3 regions of the Brevibacillus ginsengisoli genome follow, and region 3 is predicted to be linked to each of the others. Evidence: riboswitches for the same ligand, from Rfam matches in the RefSeq annotation. Region 3 holds a riboswitch; each other region holds the start of a gene.
The links. A riboswitch is a leader RNA that binds a small molecule or an ion and turns the genes downstream of it on or off. The one in region 3 is predicted to bind S-adenosylmethionine.
Positions count from the first base shown of each region.

Region 1 (4,230 bases), on a different contig from region 3:
AAAATAGATTCCGGGTTCCATTCGTCCGCACTGATTTCTTTGACGATCGCACCGTCGTACATGACGAGAATGCGGTCCGCGATACCTAACGCTTCCTGGAATTCACAGGTGAAATAGAGAATTCCCTTCTGTTGGGCGGAGAGCTCACCTATCAGGGAGTAAATCTCTCGTTTCGCCCCAATGTCTACACCTTTGGTTGGCTCGTCAAATATGTAAAGATCAGCTTCCGTATGCAGCCATTTGCCGATGACGACCTTTTGTTGGTTGCCGCCACTAAGGTAACTTACCTGTTGTTCAATCCCCGCCGTCTTAATCCCCAGCTTCTCCACCAAATCCTTGGCCATGGTGGCTTCCGATCCTTTTTTGATAAACGAAAACGATGTCCATTTCTTCAGGGTCGAGATCGAGAGGTTATGTTTAACCGATTCTTCCACCAGCAGCCCTTCCTTACGGCGCTCTTCCGGTATCAGCACAATGCCCTTCTGTACCGCGTCACGTGGAGTCGCAACCTTAATCGGTTGTCCGTGAAGATACAGCTTTCCTTCCTGAAACGGATCAGCTGCAAACAGAATCCGTGCCAGCTCTGTCTTGCCCGCACCCACTAAGCCAACAATGGCAACCACTTCACCAGCGTGTACTTGTAGATTGATGTCCCGTACTTTATGTTCCAAAGAGACACCTTTACATTCAAAAAGCAAATCCCCCACTGCACGCTTCCGTTCTGGGAATTCTTCCGTAAGTGAGTGCCCAAGCATGTCATGAACCACGGCTTCCATTGAGGTTTCTGATACTTCATTGGTGCTGATCCGTTGTCCATCACGCATGACCGAGATACGATCACTGATGCGAAAAACCTCAGGCAGTCGGTGAGAGATGTAGATAATTCCCACCCCATCCTGCTTTAGCTGGCCGATTAACTTAAACAACTGTTCCGATTCCGTGGTTGAAAGCGGGGCTGTCGGTTCATCAAAGATGATGAATTTGGCCTTCTGCGCGATCGAACGGGCAATCAAGATCAGTTGCTTTTCGGACAAGCTGCAGTCTTCTACCTTTTTGCGAACCGATAACGAAAACCCAAGGCGCTCGGCAATCTCTTCAGCATCCTGATAAAGCTTCGACCAATTAATCGGGCCTCGTTTGGTCGCTTGCACGAATTGATCCAACAAAATATTTTCGGCAACACTCAAGTACGGGATCAGAGCCATATCCACTTCTTGATAGACGCACTGAATGCCATATCGTTTGGCGTCAATTGGTGACTGAATAGGAAGGGATCGACCATCCAGGAGAATTTCGCCTTCGTCGGCTTGATAAGCTCCCATCAAGATTTTCATCAACGTGCTTTTGCCTGCCCCATTCGCGCCCAAGAGTGAATGAACTTCTCCTTGCTTCACCTCAAAATCAACGGAACGCAGCGCCGAGACGCCGGAAAACCGCTTATATATCTGTCTCAGTTGCAAGGTAGACACCATCAATCCCTCATTTCCCTCTGTTAGTAAAAGGTTCCCGCCGGAGTACTCCGATCGGGAACACTGATCCTGCATTATTTACCTAATTCGCTAGCTCCCCATCCTTTTACATACTTAGCCAGATCGGTTGTTTTCACCGGCTCTTTGGGGAGTGTCTCACGCGTGACGAGCACTGGGTCCAAGACAACGTTCTGATCCACAGTTTCACCTTTCAGTTTCTTGAACAGGTAACGAACCTGTACACGCCCGATATCGGTTGGATCAACAGCAGCCGATGCTACCCATGGAGAATTCGGGTCCTGAATCAACTGTAAATCTTCGTCGCTCAAGTCGATTCCATACACTTTGATCTCTGTGCGTCCCGCTTGTTGGATCGCTCTTGTTGCGCCTTTGGCGAATTCATCCCAAGCGGCCCAAACCGCAGTGATGTCGCCTTTGTTCGGATATTTTTTGAGAATCGCTTCCATTTGTGTTTGCGTGTCGAGCGCTGTATTGGAGGTAGCGGAACCGAATGCGGCCACTTCTTTCAAATCAGGATATTTGGATTGGAATGCCTTATAGGATTCCTGACGACGTTCCATTGGTGCGAAGCCCGCGACCCATATTTTTACAATATTTCCTTTGCCGCCAGCATCTTGAGCCAGCTTCTCCAATGTCAATTCGGCCATTTTCTGGTCCCCTTGATGAAGAACGGTTACACCTGGCACATTCAGGTTCGCGTCAAAAGCGACAACGGAGATTTTTTGCTCCAGCGCTTTTTTCACGCCTTGCTCCAACGCCTCAGGAGTACCATGGTCAATCAGAATGCCGTCGAAATGCTGGTTGATCGCCGCGTCCAGATTGGAGGACATTTTGCCCAAGTCTCCATCCGAGTTGAACACGGTAACCTCTCCACCTGCTTTTTCTACCTCTTCTTTTACACCGGCAATGTACTGGGAAGAAAAGGTTCCGATGTTGAATTGCATGACCAGGGCAATTCGTTTCTTCGCGTTGTCAGTATTACCGGAATTTTTCGTCTCTTTTGAGGCTGGGCCGCAACCTGTTGCAAGCAAGGCAACCGCAAGTAGAAGTGATAAGACCAAATGAATTCGTTTCTTCGTAAGGCTCAACATGTGGTGATTCCCCCTTTTTTTATACAAAAATAAAGCCCCTTTCTTGAAGAAAGAGGCTTAAGATCCCAGGTCCCGCCCCTTATCTTCCAGGTACATGTACCTGCTGGAGTTAGCACCTTAACATTCCGGTTGAATGTTAGGTTGCCGGGCGTCATCGGGCCAGTCCCTCAGCCTGCTCTTGATAAGAGTAAACTTTTCAATTGTCGAATCAAAACCCATTTAGCCGATCGGGTTTATATAAATTGGATAATACAACCACCTGTGATTTTTGTCAATAGTTTTGAGCACACTAACAAAACGGTCATGACCTTTTTCACAGTAAAACAGGAGGGATCATCATGCCAGCAAGCAACGACAAGAATACCAAACGAGAGATGGGATATCACGGAAGCAACATGCACGGCTACTCCTTACATGAGAAAAAAGGACAATTGGATCGTACCTCAGTAAGTGGAGTGGATCAGCGAGAGTCTACGAAAGAAGAAAACGATTAAAGTAGAGGGAAGAAACCTAATAAAAATCGCTTAAAAAATGATGGAAACGAACCAAATGATTTGTCCCTTACCAATCTCCTCTTGCAATCATTCAATATTGCAGCTAGCTCGAAAGGAGGAGATTGATCTGGCAATCCACAATTATTCCACTGGCTCGTTAGAGAAACAAGCTCCTAACCGTTCCAGAAAAGTATTCACCAAGGTTTTGAACAAGGGGACTTCATCGATAACCGCTCGGGTAAGAGTATTTAAACTAAATGGAACCAAGGAGCTCATTCAGTCCATAAGCCTCACCGTCCCACCCAAATCCTCCCGCTTTGTCAATACTCTCTTGGGTACGCACATTAAGCAGTTTGAAGTTCAAATTCAGGTAAATGGCCAGAATGTCACGCTTGGCAATTAAGAGAAGTTTTTTTCGATTAGCTGTTTTTCCGTTGCAAATTACGCTTGGCAAACAGCTTCAATTCCCATAACAAATCTTTCTCAATTGGTGTATCTATATCAAAATGAATCCCGTATTGATTCATTTTGCCTAGGGACTTCTCCCACACAATTTCCCCTAATAACGAGATCAACTTTTCATTTAATTGAAGCTGCAGAAGCAGACGAACTTGCTGGGAATCGGCTGGATACTGATGTGGACATTCGATTTTAGCGCCACGCAAACTTATATCAACCAAAATGACGGTTTCATCAAGCTGAACCTGTGGCTCTCCGTCAATCTCAACGATTCGTAATGTTGCTTTATGTGGATTGCTAAATACCATGCGAAACATTTCTTTGCGTTTATACTCCATGGTGATTGCCTCCTGCATTGACGAATCATCAGAGAATTGCGTTAGACACTTTTGGCGGCGTGATTTAAATTCTCAGCAGAGACGGAAACTTTCATGGTAGCTGAACCTATTTCTTCAATCACTTGAACCAACTGATGAAATTGTCCTTCGACCACTCTGATTTCCGCTAAACTTGTATCCATTGAGGAAAAAATCTGATGAAACGCATCCTTGGTCGCTTGAGATTCATCTTGACCGGTTTCGATCAGTTCTTGGACCGTTTTAATCGATTCTACTACTTCTTCGGAGAAGTTGCTAGATTGTTTCATCATTTCTGTGATTTGCTGAATGGAATTCTTGGTCTGTTCAGAAAGTTTGC
Region 1 covers NZ_JBNJQR010000001.1:619,927-624,156, reverse strand. Annotated here, with positions in the region: gene ACQCN2_RS03050 (sugar ABC transporter ATP-binding protein) at 1-1,469, opposite strand, end outside; gene ACQCN2_RS03045 (sugar ABC transporter substrate-binding protein) at 1,544-2,581, opposite strand; SAM riboswitch class I at 2,658-2,769, opposite strand; gene ACQCN2_RS03040 (hypothetical protein) at 2,920-3,075, shown strand; gene ACQCN2_RS03035 (hypothetical protein) at 3,131-3,478, shown strand; gene ACQCN2_RS03030 (PilZ domain-containing protein) at 3,495-3,872, opposite strand; gene ACQCN2_RS03025 (protoglobin domain-containing protein) at 3,914-4,230, opposite strand, start outside.
Region 1: linked by a shared signal. The riboswitch ahead of ACQCN2_RS03045 (sugar ABC transporter substrate-binding protein) and the one ahead of ACQCN2_RS06015 (1,2-dihydroxy-3-keto-5-methylthiopentene dioxygenase) in region 3 are both predicted to bind S-adenosylmethionine.

Region 2 (4,230 bases), on a different contig from region 3:
GACCCCAGGCTTCACAACTCCCCGCCGTGAGTTAAATACATAATGGTAACCAGCATCTTTTGCTGTATCCAATACCTCCTGGTTGGTGAATCCGTGCGGCAACGATAGCGAAACAATCGGTTTATGTACCAGATCACTTAGAGCTACTCGGGACATAGTAAAATCGACATACAATCGATTACGATACGTATCATCATCTTCTACATGTTTAATGTCTTCCATATAAACCGGGGCAGTGCCTGGTTCCAGCTCTCCCCAATCGTTTTTCTCAATGTGATCATGCAAGCTGTACGTGTGTGATCCCACTTCTACCAGACCTGATCCGATCATTTCTTGAACCTCTTCGGTCGTAAGAGGCGGTATCATGTTCGGGCGTTTCCGTTCGACGCTATCACGCAGTCTGCTTGCTATAACAAAATTGACTGACGGAAAATTGAACTCTTTTAAAATTGGATAAGCTTCTTTGTAAAAACTCTCATACCCATCATCAAATGTAATTAACACGGCATTATTCGTGGACAATACCCCAGTATTAACAAATTGAAGAAATTCCGTTAACGATATGGGGTGAAGGTCGTTATCATGCAAAAACTTCATATGCTCGCTAAACAGCTCAGGAGTAAGTGTATACTCTTTATCCCCTGTGGGAGAGACATGGTGATACATGAGAACGACAACCTGGTTCTGATACCAGTTCATCTTCGCAACCTGGGAATCGGATCGTGGCTCAGTTACATTGGACGGATCTGATTCTGCATTCCTATTGCTTGGTGTAATAGACGGTTTGGAAGGGGTATTTTGTTGCAGAGTTTGCACATTTTCTGTATGTGTCGGTCCATTCAACAGCAAACCGCTAATGACAACAATGAGAAATACAAAGAAAAATGCAATCAAGATTTGATGCCATCTTCTCATGACGAAACCCCCAGTGTACTCCCTTACTCATTTCGACAAAGCCAATTATTCTCCTTTTTGTATTACAATCCAACAAAGGGCAATATTGGGCATACATGTAAAAACGCCCAACCACGGAGGTTAGGCGTTTGGCTTAAGTTTGTTCTTATTTTGCGAGATCAGCCGCGTCTTTTTTCAACGCATCTGCTTTATCTGTACGCTCCCAAGGAACATTCAGATCGTTACGGCCAAAATGCCCATAAGCAGCAGTCTGTTTGTAAATTGGACGACGAAGATCCAATTGCTTAATAATACCAGCTGGGCGAAGATCGAAGTGCTTACGGATTAATGTAACCAAATCTTCTTCAGTCACTTTACCAGTACCGAATGTATCAACACTGATGGAAACCGGTTGTGCTACACCAATTGCGTAGGCAACTTGAACTTCACATTTGTCTGCAAGACCCGCTGCTACGATGTTTTTCGCAACATAACGAGCCGCATAAGCGCCAGAACGGTCAACTTTGGTTGGATCTTTACCGGAGAAAGCTCCGCCGCCGTGACGCGCATAACCACCATAGGTATCTACGATGATTTTACGGCCAGTCAGACCAGCATCCCCTTGTGGTCCACCGATAACGAAGCGACCAGTTGGGTTGATAAAGTATTTAGTTTCTCCATCCAGCAAGTTAGCTGGAACAATTGGTTTGATAACGTGTTCCATCAAGTCAGCCTTAATTTGTTCCAAGGTAGCTTCAGGAGCATGTTGCGTGGAAATAACGATTGCGTCAATACGAACAGGCTTATCGCCATCGTATTCAACGGTAACTTGTGTTTTACCGTCTGGGCGCAGGTATTCCAATGTACCATTTTTGCGAACTTCAGTCAGACGACGAGCCAATTGGTGCGCCATGCTAATTGGAAGTGGCATCAATTCTGGAGTTTCGTTGCAAGCGAAACCAAACATTAAACCTTGGTCACCAGCACCGATCGCTTCGATTTCAGCGTCACTCATTTTACCTTCTTTTGCTTCCAACGCTTGGTCTACACCCAAAGCAATGTCCGCGGATTGTTCGCCAATTGCAAGAATTACCCCGCAAGTGTCAGCGTCAAATCCAAATTTTGCACGGTCATAACCAATTCCACGAATTGTGTCACGAACCAGTTTTTGCATATCAACATAGGTGCTGGTTGTGATTTCACCAGCTACCAGAACTAAACCCGTTGTAACTGATGTTTCGCAAGCTACACGAGCATTAGGGTCTTTCGCTAAAATTGCGTCAAGAATTGAATCAGAAATTTGGTCGCAAATCTTGTCAGGATGTCCTTCTGTAACTGATTCAGAAGTGAACAAATGACGTCCTTTTTGTAGTGCCATGGGCCTACCTCCTTCGCTCTTCTCAAAGAATAGTGTGGGTAGCCGAACCAGGTTTCTTTCACGGCCAAAAAAAAACCTTTTCCCAGCTATTGAGGAAAAGGTGCTTTTTGTATGCGTTCCCTAACCTCTTATCGGCCAGAATGGTATTGCCATCCTGCTGGTTAGCACCGCTTGAACGGTTGCCGGGCTTCATCGGGCCAGTCCCTCTTGCCTGCTCTGGATAAGAGTATCCATTACGCACTATAGAATAATATTTTTTGCATATGGTGTCAATGTCTAATGTGATTTTTTACAGAAGTTTTGTTCAGACTACAAATAGAACCTAACGAATCTCATATTTACCGCGGACCATGATGTATGCGGTGCCCTTATATCCCGGCTCCAGTCGAAGACCCCGATTGTCTGATCGAGCAATTAGCAATAAGTGGTTAGCGGAAACAGGTGCTCCCGCTTGCAAGTCAGCTCCTGCCGTAATATCGGTCAGCCCATCACCATTCACACCTGCAACCGAGACCACATTGCCAGTTCGAACGATAAATTCTGTGCCTTCAAACCCGTACAAAGTTTTGCCTGGCTTCAACTCGGCTACCACTAGCTTTGAACTAGTACTAGCGCCTGCACCCGAACCACCGTTTCCAAGCGCTTGTTGAATTTTTTGGTCAACATAGCTTTTCGTAACAACAGGGTCATCAGCTGATCCAGGTGCGCCAGCGACGTCTGCCCACACCTGACTTGCAAAGATGCTGATGCCTACCAATGTGGCTATCGTAATTCGTTTGGTGTATACGTTCATGTGTGTTTCCCCTTCCTACAAGCTGAATGCTCTTCTTAACAAGACAACCATTTCTGCACGCGTCGCATTGGCGTTCGGATGGAATCTTGAGTAATTATCCCCTTTTACCCAGGAGTGGGAATAAAGCGACTCGATGGCTGGAGAAGCCCAATGAGAAGCCTTGACATCGATGAAAGATGAATAATCGCGACTATAGGTGTATAAGTCCTTTGCGCGCGCAACCATTACGGCCATCTCCGCTCGGGTAATATATTGGTCCGGTTTGATTCGCTCGTTCGGGTACCCCTTGAGAATTCCCATTTTGTACGCCTTCAGCATATCGTTATAGGCCCAATGAGAACTTCTTAAGTCCATAAAAGGATTGGTCGATGATCGACTCGGATAGATTCCGTTTCTGTTTAATGAACGAATAAGCAAAGATGAAAACTGCGCTCGGGTAATGGCCTGATTCGGCTTAAAAGTATAATCACTGTAACCTTTTACAATGCCTAAACTACTCAGATAGGAAATGTCCGCTTTCGCCCAATGCGTACTAATATCACGGTACCCATTATAGAGCGGCTCTCTTTTGACGACGATTCGATACGTGTCGTATTTAAAAGGATTTGAGTTCGTTAACCTGATATAATAAGTGCCTTTCGGTAGCTTCCATCCAAGTATCGTTTTGTTTTTGGCCGATAATTGGGCAACTTCATCTTCGTAAAATAGCGCGTAGTCAAAACCACGTTCACTATATAGCGCTAGCTGCACACCAGATTTTACTGGTATATACGGCGCCTGTATGGTTATATACGAATCGGTGGAAAGCTGAAACGAAAACCAGTCAACATCCGCTCGTGTCGGAAATGTTCCTGTCATTAACGTACCCGACCCAAGTTTGGTTGCCAGACGATAGGTGTCGTTGGGTTCATTCAAATCTTTACGTTCTGGCGTATAGTCTACATCAAGCCTGTACGTGCCTGTAATCTGGTTCCCACTATAATCGCTTACCCTCATGAAGTATTTACCAGGTGAAACATCAAGACTAGACTTCTCCGTAGGGTCTAATCGTTCTCCATCATCTGATTTATCCACAAACTGGTTTCCCTTGGTGATATAGAGGACAGGGTCGGCTCGAAGATTGTCAACGGAAAGCGTAACATTCAGCTTCCCATAATCACGTACA
Region 2 covers NZ_JBNJQR010000004.1:93,004-97,233, forward strand. Annotated here, with positions in the region: gene ACQCN2_RS09960 (polysaccharide deacetylase family protein) at 1-915, opposite strand, end outside; gene metK (methionine adenosyltransferase) at 1,061-2,272, opposite strand; SAM riboswitch class I at 2,398-2,499, opposite strand; gene ACQCN2_RS09970 (hypothetical protein) at 2,595-3,065, opposite strand; gene ACQCN2_RS09975 (S8 family peptidase) at 3,081-4,230, opposite strand, start outside.
Region 2: linked by a shared signal. The riboswitch ahead of metK (methionine adenosyltransferase) and the one ahead of ACQCN2_RS06015 (1,2-dihydroxy-3-keto-5-methylthiopentene dioxygenase) in region 3 are both predicted to bind S-adenosylmethionine.

Region 3 (4,230 bases):
GTGAACACAAATAAGTTCTCCGTTATTTATGGCAAAAAGATGTAAGCGGTTACAACATAAATTACATAACATTTGTTATGTAAACTGATTCGACACATAAAAATGGACACCTCGCAAAAGAGGGTCCATTTTTATGTGTCAGGGAAATCCAGTATTGGGGACAGCGCATTCTGACTATGCTACGCAGAGAAGTTATTTGGACATGGCATCGTTTCATATTATAATTTCAGGGAGAGGGACACAAGAAAGATTCACTTGGGTCAAGAAAATCGAAAAATGACAACAGAGATAAGCCATGAGACAAAGGATGAAGTAATAATGAATCAAGCAGCTGTTCGCAAGGAAGGCAACTTAACCATTTATGAGCTTGTGAATCATCAGACGAAATCTTCTTTTCAAGTTGTTCCAGAACGCGGGGGGATCGTCATTAGCCTTAAGCTTCTGGGAGATGAACTATTATTTCTGAACGAGGAAACGCTTCATAATCCAGATTCCAATATTCGCGGGGGAATCCCGATTCTTTTCCCAATTTGCGGGCAACTTGAACACGGAGAATATGAACTTCACGGCCAGACTTTCCCAATGAAGAATCATGGGGTAGCACGAAATCACCCGTGGCAAGTGCTCCAAATACAAGAGGAAAATGAGCTCTCAATCACACTCGGTATGAGGAGTAATGAAGAGACCAAACGATCTTTCCCTTTTGATTTTGAATTGATTTTCCGTTACGAGCTGCAGGATCATGCGCTCATTATCCATCAGGAATATTGGAATCACTCAGAAATCCCGATGCCTATGTACAGCGGTTTTCATCCTTATTTTGCGACAGACCACAAAACGATTCACATCAAAACCGATGCAACCCAGTATCTTGATTACAATGACGGGGGGATTAAGGGGTATGAGGGCTCCTTTAATTTAAGCGAGCGGAGTGAATCTGTCGTTCTGCTTGACACACAAGAGCCGCAAGTCAGCTTTGCTCTTCCAGAAATCAATCGCAACGTCATGATCACGTACGACAAGCTTTTCCGTTATATGGTGATCTGGACAGAGCTTGGATCCCCGTTCATGTGTGTAGAACCTTGGATGGCCAAAACAAATGAGATGAATCTCAAAAAAGAACTGCTATATGTCCAGCCCAAAGAAGCGTTACGAACGCGCATCACTATATCAGTCGATCAATAAACGATGTTCACAATTTCCAGTAAGGAAGACGCAAGATTCCATTGCATAAATCCAAGTTTTATAGTAGGATTAATTTAACAAAATATTCTTATCAAGAGAGGCGAAGGGACTGGCCCGATGATGCCCAGCAACCACTACGTAGTAGAAGGTGCTAATTCCAGCAGGACATTTTGTTCTGGCAGATAAGAGTGAGGTAGGTGAAACTTCTTCTTATCGGAGAAGTTTTTTTGTTTTTCCTGCTTCATGAGTCATACGATGGAAGGAAATACTCATACGCCAGAAACTGAGCCAATCTTCTGAAGTTTGGCAAGACTGACATGAATACATGAAAAAAGAAAAGAGGAATGAAGCATGGCTGAAATCAGAATCCGTAACACCAATGAACGAATCAGTGGTAAAGAAAATGTTCTCGCTTTTCTGGAAAAACACGGGATTTTGTTTGAACAGTGGGACACCAGTAAGCTCCCCACAGAACTAAAGGATAAATTTACCCTATCCGATGAGGAGAAACAACAAATTCTTGCGACCTACGATTCAGAGATTCGCGATTTGGCTGAACGTAGAGGCTATTTGATCTGGGATGTCATCTCTTTGTCAGATGCGACACCGAACCTTGAGGAATTACTGAAAAAATTTGAGGCCATTCACACTCACACAGAAGACGAGATTCGTGCGATCGTGTCAGGCCGGGGGATTTTCATTATCAAAGGACCTGAAGAAGTAGGGTATTTCGATGTTGAATTGGAGGCGGGCGACGTTATCTCCGTGCCTGAACATAATCCGCATTTCTTTACCCTGATGGAGAATCGCCAAGTGGTGGCGGTCCGTCTGTTTATTGAAAAAGATGGCTGGGTAGCACAACCGTACGAAGATCCAAACTTTCAAAAAGCATAAGTTAACTCCATCTAGCAAAATAAACTGATAAAAGAAGAGTGCCTCCGAACCGGGGCACTCTCTCTTATTCTTCAGGTTCATCATAATGCCGAATGTGTTGAATAGTGGTGGGCAATTCTTGTAAAGCCGTTCGTAAAAATGACGGATAAAGCGGGAGATGCTCCAATTCTTCAAGCGGAAACCACCGGAAGATCAGCTGGACATCGTGTTCTATTCCTGTAAACTCCTCTTGCATATTCCTAGGAAGAGAATTGTCTTGTATGGATAACAGATAATACATAGCCAGTTCATGATAAGGTAGGTTCTCATGGCTAAAAAAGTTTTCCACCAGCCATAGCAATCGTTCAACGGAAACCGTTACACCAAGTTCTTCTTGGAATTCACGCTGGATCGTGATCTCAGACGGTTCCATAACTTCGCCTCTGCCTCCTGGAAGAGCCCAGAAATCATCGTGTATATTGCGATGCAGCAATACATGACCTTGGTGGAGGACAACTCCCACGATGCGATTATGAAAAATACCTTGAGTTCCTTGGATGCGAATCATTTCCCTCATATTATTCCTCCCTCTAATGAATAAACAGACTGTATAAATTCTATATTTTCACAAATAGTGAAATCTGTACAGCCCCAGAGAAGCTTTATTACACATAAATGCTTGAAAATTATGAATAGTTAAAGGAGAATGAAAATACAAATCTAATCTATATAAAATGGATGATTTTTAATTTCCTGGAGTGATTGAATGAAGTACAACTATGAAATCATTGAATATCAGTCTGGTCTTCCCATTAATATATTTGTGCATCGTGTTCATGAGGTAGAATTGCATTGGCATAATGAAATTGAAGTCATTTTTGTTCTAAAAGGTTCACTCAGTATCATGGTTGGACCAAACCATTACTTGTTAAAAGAAAAGGACCTTATTTTAATTAATCGGAATGAAGTACACAGCACATATAAAACAGGGGAAGACAATATTTTATTGGCCTTCCAAATCAATCCGAAGTTTTCTCATTCCTATTATCCTGATCTCGGTAAATTGACTTTTGACGTTAAATCCTTCCTTTTCGACGAAATGCATCAAGAAAGATTTGATAAGATCAGACACTATCTAGCACAATTGATGTGGGTAATGAATAAAAAAGGCGAGGGATACCTGTTTCAACTGGTAATCATCGTCAACTCCTTGCTCCTTCACTTAATCAAGTATTTTAACCCAATCATTGTAGATGATGTAAAGGTGAAAAATCATAAGAAAAATCTGGAACGTCTTGATCGAATCATTAAATATGTAGATGAAAATTACGCACAAAAAATCTCCTTGCAGCAAATATCCAATCAAGAGTATTTAAGTGTTTATTACTTGTCTCATTTTTTTAAAGATCATGTAGGGGTACCCTTTCAGGAGTATGTGATCCAGAAACGATTGGAGACATCGGTTGATCTTCTGTTACATAGTGACCAAACCATTACTGATATCGCAGCTAGTTGTGGGTTTTCCGATATCAAGCTATTTTATAAACACTTCAAAAAGAAATATAAGTGCAAGCCACTCGAATATAAACAACAGATCAGGTTAAGGGAGTCTAACGTAAACGGTGATAATCTCTCTCATAAAGGATATTTGGATATCGAGCATACCGCTATTTTTGAAAATTTGTTCGCCTACCAGCAGCTTGATAATAAAACGATACAGGAATCCGTGCCACCGGAAGAAAGATTTCATGTAATCCGAGCAGATCAGGAAGGCACATCTTTTCCACACTACTGGAGAAAGCTGGCCACCTTTGGCAGGGCGATTGAAGGATTAAGGGAGGATTGGCGTAGGCAACTGAGAGAAATGCAGAAGGAGATCGGTTTTGAGTATATTCGATTTCATGGGATATTTAACGATGAAATGATGCTCTGTAATCGCAATACTCTAGGGGAGATCATATACAACTGGACATACGTCGATCAACTATTCGATTTCTTGCTGGAAATCGGAATCAAGCCATTTTTGGAGCTTAGCTTCATGCCATCGGAGCTTAAAAAGACAGATGAAACGGTCTTTTGGTGGAAAGGTAACATTTCACCCCCGAACGATATTATGCAATGGACTCAAATGGTAACGGCTCTGATTAAGCATTGTGTGAATCGATACGGGAT
Region 3 covers NZ_JBNJQR010000002.1:519,370-523,599, reverse strand. Annotated here, with positions in the region: gene ACQCN2_RS06025 (hypothetical protein) at 1-45, shown strand, start outside; gene ACQCN2_RS06020 (aldose epimerase family protein) at 319-1,185, shown strand; SAM riboswitch class I at 1,271-1,374, shown strand; gene ACQCN2_RS06015 (1,2-dihydroxy-3-keto-5-methylthiopentene dioxygenase) at 1,537-2,079, shown strand; gene ACQCN2_RS06010 (NUDIX hydrolase) at 2,144-2,635, opposite strand; gene ACQCN2_RS06005 (GH39 family glycosyl hydrolase) at 2,825-4,230, shown strand, end outside.